2 regions of the Streptomyces sp. NPDC031479 genome follow, and region 2 is predicted to be linked to the other one. Evidence: riboswitches for the same ligand, from Rfam matches in the RefSeq annotation. Region 2 holds a riboswitch; the other holds the start of a gene.
The links. A riboswitch is a leader RNA that binds a small molecule or an ion and turns the genes downstream of it on or off. The one in region 2 is predicted to bind cobalamin.

Region 1 (5,210 bases), on a different contig from region 2:
ATGGCGGCCATGGCAGCGGCCGCCTGCAGATCGTGGCCGACCACGTCGCCGATGACGAGCGCCACCGCGCCGTCGGGCAGGGGGATGGCGTCGTACCAGTCCCCGCCGAGGGCGTTGGGTTCGGCGGCGGGCCGGTAGATGGCGGCGGCGGCGAAGGGTCCCAGGTCGGGCAGCGTCGGCAGCAGGAGCCGCTGGAACTGTTCGGAGGAGGCCCGGACCTGTTCGAGGAGGCGGACGTTGTCGATCGCGATGCCGGCGGCGCTGGCGAGGGCGACGACGATGTTCTCGTCGTGGACGTCGAAGGCGCGCCCGTCACCCCGCTCGGAGAGGTAGAGGTCTCCGTAGGTCTCGCCGCGGACGCTGATGGCGACGCCGAGGAGGGTGCTCATCCGTGGGTGGCCGGGCGGGAACCCGACCGAGGACGGATGGGCGGAGATGTCGTCGACCCGCAGCGGTTCGGGGTGGCGGATCAGGTATCCGAGTACGCCCAGACCGCCGGGAAACCCCACGTCGGCCAGGGCCGCGCGTTCCTCCTCGGAGAGGCCGACGGCGATGAACTGCGCCAGCCGCTCTCCGGAGTCGTCCAGTACGCCGAGTGCCCCGAAGCGGGCGCCGACCAGCTCCATCGCGGTGGTCACGATGCGGTTCAGCACCGCCGGCAGTTCCACCTCCCGGGTGATGGCCACCACCGCACCCAGCAGGCCCTCGATCCGGGCCCTGGCCGCGGCCAGGGCCCGCAGCCGCTCTTCGATCCGGCCCAGCTCGGCTTCCAGGCGCAGCAACGGGTCGGGTTTGGGCGCCCGCTTCGCCCGCTCCCCCTCCCTGCCGCCCGCCATCACGATCGCCCGGTGGACCGGGACGCGGACGTCCGCTCCCGCTCACCGCACGGGGCGCCGTGCTCCACCGCGGCGGCATGGTTGCGAGCCGGTGCCCGTCCCGCGCCCCCGGGGCCCGCCCGGCGCTCGCGCCGGATCCGGTCATCAAGCCGCTCAAGCGATCGGTACACCCACGGACTCCTGACACGACCGTGCAACAGCCCACAGGATGGCCCGCCGACGGCACGTCACCGGGCATTCCGCCGAAAGCGGCATGTCTCATGCAGCCGGAGGGCTTGCGGCCCGCGTCCCGTCCCGTTTCGCCGTCCGGATGATGGACGGGGCTCGCCGCTGGGCGATCTTCCGCCCTAGGGTGGCCGGTGCAGCTGGTTCGCCCCGTCCGCCAGGCGGGATGCGTCGTAAGAGGGAACCCGGTGGGAATCCGGGACTGCCCCGCAGCGGTGAGCGGGAACGACCGCCGTCATACGCACTGGGACCGGACAACGGTCCTGGGAAGCGACGGCCAGTAGGGGCCCGCCGGGAGACCGGCAGGCGTGCCCGCGAGTCCGAAGACCTGCCCGTTGCCCGTACGCGGACGATTCCCGTGCGGAGATCCCGGTGACCTCGTGGGCGGGTCGGCGTACACGACGAGCGGCACGCGCGGTGCATCCCCGCGCCGTGGTCCGCGCGTTCTGCCGTTCCTTCGCGTCCGCGTCCCCTCACCGGGACGTCCAGGACACATCTCGCGAAGGAGAGTTCCGTGACAGCGAAGCCCGCGGCCGCGGCAGCACGAGCCACTGTGTACGGCTACCCCCGTCAGGGTCGGAACCGCGAACTGAAGAAGGCCGTCGAGGGTTACTGGAAGGGCCGCGTCACCGCCGAAGCCCTCCGGCGGACAGCCGCCGGCCTCCGCCGCTCCAACTGGCGGCAGCTGGCCGATGCGGGCATCACCGAGGTGCCGACCGGCGACTTCTCGTACTACGACCACGTCCTGGACACCAGCGTCATGGTCGGCGCCGTCCCCGGTCGGCACCGCGCGGCGGTCGCCGAAGACGCCCTCGACGGCTACTTCGCGATGGCCCGCGGCACCCAGGACGTCGCCCCGCTGGAGATGACCAAGTGGTTCGACACGAACTACCACTACCTGGTCCCCGAACTCGGCCCCGACACCGTCTTCACCGCCGACTCCACGAAGCAGGTCGCCGAGCTGAAGGAGGCCCTCGCGCTCGGGCACACGGCCCGCCCCGTCCTCGTCGGACCCCTCACCTACCTCCTGCTGGCCAAGCCCGCCCCGGGCGTGGCCGCCGGCTTCCGGCCGATCACCCTCCTCGACCGGCTGCTGCCCGTCTACGCCCGGGTCCTCGCCGATCTGCGCGCCGCCGGCGCCGAGTGGGTCCAGCTGGACGAACCGGCCCTGGTCCAGGACCGCACCCCGGCCGACCTGGACGCCGCCGCCCGCGCCTACCGCGAGCTGGGGGCGGCCACCGACCGTCCGAAGCTGCTGGTCGCCTCGTACTTCGGCCGGCTCGGCAGCGCCCTCCGGGTGCTCGCCGCCGCCCCCGTCGAGGGGCTGGCGCTGGACTTCACCGACGCCGGCGCCGCGAACCTCGCCGACCTCGCGGCCGTAGGCGGGCTGCCCGGCAAGCGGCTCGTCGCGGGCGTGGTCAACGGCCGCAACATCTGGATCAACGACTACCGGAAGTCCCTGGCCACCCTCGGAACCCTGCTCGGCCTCGCCGACCGGGTCGACGTCGCCGCCTCCTGTTCCCTCCTCCACGTCCCGCTGGACGCCGCGGCCGAGCGTGACATCGACCCGCAGATCCGTCGCTGGCTCGCCTTCGCCCGCCAGAAGACCACCGAGATCACCACCCTCGCCCGCGGCCTCGCCCAGGGCACCGGCACGATCGCCGCCGAACTCGCCGCGAACCGGGCCGACCTGGCTTCCCGCGCGGGCTCCGCCCTCACCCATGACCCCGCGGTCCGGGCCCGGACCGCCGCGATCGGCGAAGCCGACGCGCGCCGGGCGCAGCCCTACGCGCGGCGCACCGCCGCCCAGCGCGCCCACCTGGGCCTGCCGCTCCTGCCGACGACCACCATCGGCTCGTTCCCGCAGACCGACGAGCTGCGCCTCGCCCGCGCCGACCTGCGGGCCGGCCGGATCGACACGGCCGGCTACGAGGAACGGATCAAGGACGAGATCCGCGAGGTCCTCTCCTTCCAGGAGAAGGCCGGGATCGACGTCCTGGTGCACGGCGAACCCGAACGCAATGACATGGTCCAGTACTTCGCGGAGCAGCTCACCGGCTACGTCGCCACCCGGTACGGCTGGGTGCAGTCCTACGGCACCCGCTACGTCCGCCCGCCGGTCCTGGCCGGGGACGTCTCCCGCCCCGAGCCGATGACCGTGCGCTGGACCTCGTACGCCCAGTCGCAGACGGCCAAGCCGGTCAAGGGCATGCTGACCGGCCCGGTCACCATGCTCGCCTGGTCCTTCGTACGCGACGACCAGCCCCTCGGGGACACCGCCCGCCAGGTGGCACTCGCCCTGCGGGACGAGGTGGGCGACCTGGAGGCGGCGGGCACTTCGGTCATCCAGGTCGACGAGCCGGCCCTGCGCGAGACCCTCCCGCTGCGGGCCGCCGACCACGCGGAGTACCTCGACTGGGCCACCGAGTCCTTCCGGCTCACGACCAGCGGTGTCCGGCCGGACACCCAGATCCACACGCACATGTGCTACGCGGAGTTCGGTGACATCGTCCGGGCCATCGACGACCTCGACGCCGACGTCATCAGCCTGGAGGCCGCCCGTTCCCACATGCGGGTCGCCGACGAGCTGGCCGGGCACGGCTACCCCCGCGAGGCCGGTCCCGGCGTCTGGGACATCCACTCCCCGCGCGTTCCCGGCGCCGAGGAGGCGGCCGCGCTGCTCCGCAAGGGACTCGCGGCCATCCCGGCCGAACGGCTCTGGGTCAACCCCGACTGCGGCCTGAAGACCCGCGGCTGGCCCGAAACCCGTGCCTCCCTGGAGAACCTCGTCGCGGCCGCGCGCCGGATCCGCGCGGATCTCGCGACCGAGGAATGCTGATCCGGCAGGGCCGGGTCGGACACCCGACGGGTGTCCGACCCGGCCCGACCCCACGCTCAGGGAGGGTCGGGCCTTGACCAGCGGAAACGTCTCCGCTGCCGCCGGCGGCCCATGCCCTATTCTTCTTGCAAGGTCTATGCAATAACTCACTAATTGCAAGAAGAGGGGTTCTGTGGTGGGCTCTCCGGTGGTGCTCGGGATCGAGTCGTCGTGTGACGAGACGGGCGCGGGGATCGTGCGGGACGGCGAACTGCTCGCGCACGTGGTGGCGTCGAGCATGGACGAGCACGTCCGCTTCGGTGGCGTCGTGCCCGAGATCGCCGCCCGCGCGCACCTGCACTCCTTCGGCCCGGTCGTCCGGCAGGCCCTCGACCGGGCCGGACTGCGGATGGGCCAGATCGACGCGGTGGCCGTCACCACGGGACCCGGGCTGTCGGGCGCGCTGCAGGTGGGGCTGGCCGGGGCGAAGGCGCTGGCGTACGCGGCCGGGGTGCCGCTGTACGGCGTCCATCACCTGGCGGGACACGTCGCCGCCGACACCCTGGAGCACGGCCCGATGCCCGACCCGTGCGTGGTGCTGATCGTCTCCGGCGGCCACACCTCGCTGCTGCTCGTGCGGGACCTCGTACGCGAGCCGATCCTGCATCTCGGGGACACCCTCGACGACGCGGCCGGCGAGTGCTTCGACAAGGTCGCCCGGATCCTGGGCCTGCCGTATCCGGGCGGGCCGGCCATCGACCGGGCCGCCCGCGACGGCGACCCGAGGGCCGTGGCCTTCCCGCGCCCGCTGACCCGGCCCGGGGACGACCCGCACGCGTTCTCCTTCTCCGGCCTGAAGACGGCCGCGGCCCGCTGGGCCGAGAGCCACCGCCGGCGCGGGGAGGAGCCGCCGGTCGCCGACGGAGCCGCCGCGCTGCAGGAGGCGGTCGCGGACGCGCTGACCCGCAAGGCCCTCGCGGCCTGCCGCGCGTACGACGTGAAGACGCTGGTCGTGGTCGGCGGCGTCGCCGCGAACTCGCGGGTCAGGGCCCTGGCGGAACGACGGTGCGCCTCGGCCGGCATCGAACTGCGCGTTCCTCCCCTGACCCTGTGCACGGACAACGGCGCCATGATCGCGGCCGTCGGCGATCTCCTGGTCCGCTCCGGGGCGGAGCCGGCGCCGCTGAACGTGTCCGTCGACCCGTCCGCACCGCTGGAGTACGCCTCCCTGACGCCGCTGCCCGCCCCGCCGGCCGGGCCGAGCACTCTCCCACCGCGCTAGACGGCCGTGGCGTCGAGCCGTTCCGTGAGCGCCCCGTACAGCTCGGGGC
Region 2 (5,210 bases):
TGAAGGAGACCGGCGCCGACATGAAGGTCAAGTACAAGGAGACCGCGCGCGGCGGCCTCGCGGTCAACGTCATCGAGTGCTGACCGGAGCGGCTTCCTGAACCCGTCGAGCCCGCCCTCCCCCGGAGGGCGGGCTCGTGCGCGTCCCGCTACGATCGGCCCCACCGGCGAGGAGGTAGTCATGAACACGGCAGGAATGGCGTCAACCGCACTGGGTTCAGGGGCCTTTGAGCGGTGCGACCCCTTCGCTCCGGCCTCGGCGGCGGCCCCGGGGGGTCCCGGAATCAGGCCCTGCGGCCCGTCCGGCTCGGGACCTTCGGCCCCGGGGAGCACCGCCGGCGTCGACTAGCGTTCCCGGAGGGGGTCCGTGAACGGAACGCCACCCGCGCGAAGAGAGGCAGAGCCAGCATGGCCACCACCGAACACCGCGTCCTGCCGCTCCGGCTGGAAGCCGCGCCGCTGTCCGTCCCCCTGGTCGGCGCCTTCGTCTACCGCACGGACCGGCCGTACGAGCTGGCCGTCGACTTCCGCGGCGCCGGGACCCACCTCGCCCGCTGGGTGTTCTCGCGCGAGCTGCTGCTCGACGGGCAGACCTGCGCCACCGGCGAGGGCGACATACAGGTGTGGCCGATGCGGCGGGGCACCGAGCCGCGCGTGTTCCTCGCCTTCAGCAACGGCGCGCAGAGCTGTGTGGTCTCCGCCCGCGCCAAGGACGTGCGCGAGCTGTGCCGACGGCTCACCGAGCTGGTCCCGCGGGGGGAGGAACGGCGCCACTACGACCTGGACGCGGAGCTGAGCGCCCTCCTCGCGTACTGAGGGAACCGCGGGCACCGCACGGGTGTCTTACCCGGTGACAGCCAGTCCCCGTCTCACGAGAATCGGGGGGACGTCATGCGTCACCTGAACCGCCCGCGCCGCCGCCGGGCCGTGGCCCTGGCCACGGGTGCCCTGCTCACCGCCGGGCTCGCGCTCGCCGCACCGGCCTCGGCCGCCGCGTCCGCCGCTCCGTCCGTACGCACCCCGACCCCGCTCGTCGTCAACGCCCGCTGGGGCGGTCACTGCACGTACGACCGGATCGTCATCGACCTCCAGGGCTCCGTGCCCCCGGTCACCGTCACGCCCGTCTCCCAGCTGGTCTACGACGGGTCCGGCAAGCCCGTCCCGCTGGCCGGGAAGTACTTCCTGGAGATCCGCCTGCACCCCGCCGCCGGTCACGACGACGCGGGGCAGAACGTCTACCAGGGGCCCAAGCTCCAGAAGATCTACCTCAGCAAGCTCAAGGGCCTCGCCCTGACCGGCGACTACGAGGGGTACGTGACCTTCGGCGCCGCCTTCGACACCAAGCCCGCCTTCACCACCACGGTCCTCCACTCGCCCGAGCGGTACGTGGTGGACGTCGCGCACCCGAACACCTGCTGAAACCGGCGGCCCGGCCCGGGACGCCGCACCGCTAGCGGTGTTCCGGGTTCGGGAAGTCGAAGCGGCAGCCCGCGTCCCACAGGGAGCGCTGGTTGCCGTGCGCGGGGATGCCGCCCGCGCGCTTGAGGAGGGCCGCCAGGTGCATGAGGTTCCAGGACATGAAGGCCGTGTTGCGGTTGGTGAAGTCGTTGTCGGGTCCGCCGGATCCGGGGTCCAGGTAGGAGGGTCCGGGGCCGGCCTCGCCGATCCAGCCGGCGTCGGCCTGGGGCGGGATGGCGTAGCCCAGGTGCTGGAGGCTGTAGAGGATGTTCATGGCGCAGTGTTTGACCCCGTCCTCGTTGCCGGTGATCAGCGCTCCGCCGACCCGCCCGTAGTAGGCGTACTGGCCGCGGTCGTTGAGCAGGGAGGAGCAGGCGTAGAGCCGCTCGATGACCTGCTTCATGACGGAGCTGTTGTCGCCGAGCCAGATCGGGCCGCAGAGCACGAGGATGTCGGCGTCCATGACCTGGCTGTAGAGGACCGGCCACTGGTCGCTCTCCCAGCCGTGTTCGGTCATGTCGGGCCAGACCCCGGTCGCGATGTCGTGGTCGACGGCCCGCACCAGTGAGGTCCGTGCGCCGGCCGCCTCCATGACGGCACGGCTCTTCGCGATCAGCCCCTCGGTGTTGCTGGTCTCGGGCGAGCGCTTGAGGGTGCAGTTGACGAAGACGGCGGAGAGGTCCGAGTAGTCGAAGCCCTGGGTGTCGGAAGCCATGCGCCCCACCCTTCCCCGGGTCGGCGGGGGCCGCCAGCGGACCGCGTCCGTCCGGGCCGCGTCGCGCCGGGTGGCGCTCACGCCGGATCCGGCCACCCGAACGGCCGAATTGGGGCGGGTTGTTACCGGTCCGTCCTGGCGACTAGGGTCAGCTGGCCTTGGTGTTCGGGAAACCGGTGGAAAACCGGTGCGGCCCTCGCCACTGTGATCGGGAAGTCCGGCTCTACTCCTGCGGGAAGCCACTGGGCCCGCGCGGGAGACCGCACGGCCCCGGGAAGGCGGAGTCAGGGCATCAGTACCCGTGAGCCAGGAGACCGGCCGGGGCGCGTCGTCCATCCACGAGGTGCTGGAGAGGTCTCTCTACTCATGCATATAGCCGAGGGGTTCCTGCCCCCCTTGCACGCGGTCGCCTGGGGCGCCGCGTCCGCCCCGTTCGTCGTCCACGGAGTCCGCGCCCTCACCCGCGAGGTGAAGGCCCATCCGGAGAGCACCCTGCTGCTCGGGGCCTCGGGGGCGTTCACCTTCGTCCTGTCCGCGCTCAAGATCCCCTCGGTGACGGGCAGCTGCTCCCACCCGACCGGTACCGGGCTCGGCGCCATCCTCTTCCGGCCGCCCGTCATGGCGGTGCTCGGTACGATCACCCTGCTGTTCCAGGCCCTGCTGCTGGCGCACGGCGGGCTCACCACCCTCGGCGCCAACGTCTTCTCGATGGCCATCGCCGGGCCCTGGGCCGGCTACGCCGTCTACCGGCTGCTGCGGAAGTCCGGTGCGCCGCTGATGGTGACCGTCTTCCTGGGCGCCTTCTTCGCCGACCTCGTCACCTACTGCGTGACCTCCGTCCAGCTGGCGCTGGCCTTCCCGGACCCGGGCAGCGGCTTCTGGGGCGCGCTGGAGAAGTTCGCGGGGATCTTCGCCCTGACGCAGATCCCGCTCGCGGTGAGCGAGGGGCTGCTGACGGTGCTCGTGATGCGCCTGCTGATGCAGTCCAGCAAGTCGGACCTGGTCCGGCTCGGGGTCGCGAAGCTGACCGGCGCGGCCGGCGCGGCCGGCGCGCAGAAGGAGGCGACGGTCCGATGACCCGCAACGCGAAGATCAACACCCTGCTGCTGCTCCTGGTGGCCGCGCTGGCCGTGCTCCCGCTCGCACTGGGGCTCGGCGACGGCGAGGAGGAGCCGTTCACGGGCGCCGACGCACAGGCGGAGTCGGCCATCACCGAGCTGAAGCCCGACTACCAACCCTGGTTCTCGCCGCTGTACGAACCCCCGTCCGGGGAGATCGAGTCGGCGCTGTTCGCCCTCCAGGCGGCGCTCGGCGCGGGCGTGCTGGCGTACTACTTCGGCGTGCGCAAGGGTCGCCGGCAGGGCCTCGCCCAGGCGGCCGCGGCCTCCGCGGACCCGGCCGGGTCCGCCGCCGGGTCCGCCGCCGGGCCCGGCGCCACGACCGTCGCGGAGTCGTAGGCGGTGCTGCCGATCGACGTGGCGGCGCACTCCAGCCGCTGGCGCCGCCGCCACCCCCTGGAGAAGGCCCTGCTGGGACTCGGCCTGACCGTCACCGCCGTGTCCCTGCCGCCCTGGCCCGGCGGGCCGCTGGTCGCCGCGGCGACCCTGGCCGTGCTGCTCGGCCCGGCGGGGGTGGCGGGGCGGCAGCTGTGGCGGGCCTTCCGGGTGCCGCTCGGCTTCTGCGTGACCGGGGCGCTGCCGCTGCTGGTGTCGCTGGGCGGACCCGCCGGTTTCGTCTCCCTGGCGCCGGACGGGCCCCGGCACGCCGGGGAGCTGCTGCTGCGCACCTCGGCGGCCTCGCTCGGCGTGCTCCTGTTCGCCTTCACCACCCCGGTCTCGGACGTGCTGCCGCGCCTGGTGCGGGCGGGGGTGCCCGCACCGGTGGTGGACGTGGCCCTCGTGATGTACCGGATCGGCTTCCTGCTGCTGGATTCGATGGCCCAGGTCCGCCGGGCGCAGGCGGCCCGGCTCGGACAGACGGGCCGGGCCGCGGTGTGGCGTTCCCTGGCCGGGCTCGCGGCGACCTCCTTCGTCCGGGCCTTCGACCGCGCGGGCCGGCTCCAGGAGGGGCTGGCCGGGCGCGGCTACGACGGCGCGCTGCGGGTGCTCGTCCCGCGGGCGGCACTGTCCTGGCGGTTCCTCGCGGCCACCGCCGCCCTGCTGACCGGCCTGGTCGCGGGGACCCTCGTACTGAAGGAGTTCCTGTGACCGTGGTGGTGGAGCTGGCCGGGGCGGGCCATGCGTACGAGGACGGCCCGGCCGTGCTGTCCGGCGTGGACTTCGGGATCGAGCAGGGCCGCGCGCTGGTCCTGCTCGGCCGCAACGGCAGCGGGAAGACCACGCTGATGCGGCTGCTGAGCGGGGGCCTGCGGCCCGGTACCGGCGAGCTGCGCCTGGACGGCGCGCGGGTGGCGTACGACCGGGCGGGGCTGACCCGCCTGCGGACCTCGGTGCAGCTGGTGGTCCAGGACCCGGACGACCAGCTGTTCGCGGCCTCCGTGGAACAGGACGTGTCCTTCGGCCCGATGAACCTGGGGCTGGCGGAGCCGGAGGTCCGCGCGCGGGTCGACGCCGCCCTGGCCGCCCTGGACATCACCGCGCTGCGGGACCGCCCCACCCACCTGCTCTCGTACGGGCAGCGCAAGCGCGCGGCGATCGCGGGGGCGGTGGCCATGGCGCCGCGGGTGCTGATCCTGGACGAGCCGACGGCCGGGCTGGACCCGGACGGTCAGGAGCGGCTCCTGGACGTGCTGGCGGGGCTGCGGTCGGACGGCACCACGGTGGTCATGGCCACGCACGACGTGGACCTGGCGGTCCGCTGGGCGGACGACGCGGCGGTGCTGACCCCGTCGGGCATCCGGACCGGACCGGCTCCCGAGCTGCTGTCGGATCCGGGGCTGCTGGCCTCGGCGGGACTGCGCCAGGCCTGGTCCCCCGCGGTGACGGCCTTCCTGCGCGCCCGGGGCCTCCTGTCCGGGGACGCTCCGGGCCCCCGCACCCCGGAGGCGCTGACCGGCTTCCGGCCCTGACGGGCGCGCC

Region 1: it holds a riboswitch for cobalamin, as region 2 does, so the genes downstream of both, metE (5-methyltetrahydropteroyltriglutamate--homocysteine S-methyltransferase) here and ACZ5D2_RS05060 (energy-coupling factor ABC transporter permease) in region 2, are expected to answer to the same signal.

What each region holds. Positions count from the first base shown of each region.
Region 1 is NZ_JBVIKC010000007.1:240,562-245,771, forward strand. It holds gene ACZ5D2_RS11415 (PP2C family protein-serine/threonine phosphatase) at 1-836, opposite strand, end outside; cobalamin riboswitch at 1,199-1,399, shown strand; gene metE (5-methyltetrahydropteroyltriglutamate--homocysteine S-methyltransferase) at 1,576-3,900, shown strand; gene tsaD (tRNA (adenosine(37)-N6)-threonylcarbamoyltransferase complex transferase subunit TsaD) at 4,076-5,161, shown strand; gene ACZ5D2_RS11430 (nitrilase-related carbon-nitrogen hydrolase) at 5,158-5,210, opposite strand, start outside.
Region 2 is NZ_JBVIKC010000003.1:17,815-23,024, forward strand. It holds gene ACZ5D2_RS05040 (L-serine ammonia-lyase) at 1-83, shown strand, start outside; gene ACZ5D2_RS05045 (SsgA family sporulation/cell division regulator) at 408-815, shown strand; gene ACZ5D2_RS05050 (AMIN-like domain-containing (lipo)protein) at 891-1,418, shown strand; gene ACZ5D2_RS05055 (flavodoxin family protein) at 1,450-2,172, opposite strand; cobalamin riboswitch at 2,292-2,509, shown strand; gene ACZ5D2_RS05060 (energy-coupling factor ABC transporter permease) at 2,539-3,249, shown strand; gene ACZ5D2_RS05065 (energy-coupling factor ABC transporter substrate-binding protein) at 3,246-3,629, shown strand; gene cbiQ (cobalt ECF transporter T component CbiQ) at 3,633-4,379, shown strand; gene ACZ5D2_RS05075 (energy-coupling factor ABC transporter ATP-binding protein) at 4,376-5,200, shown strand.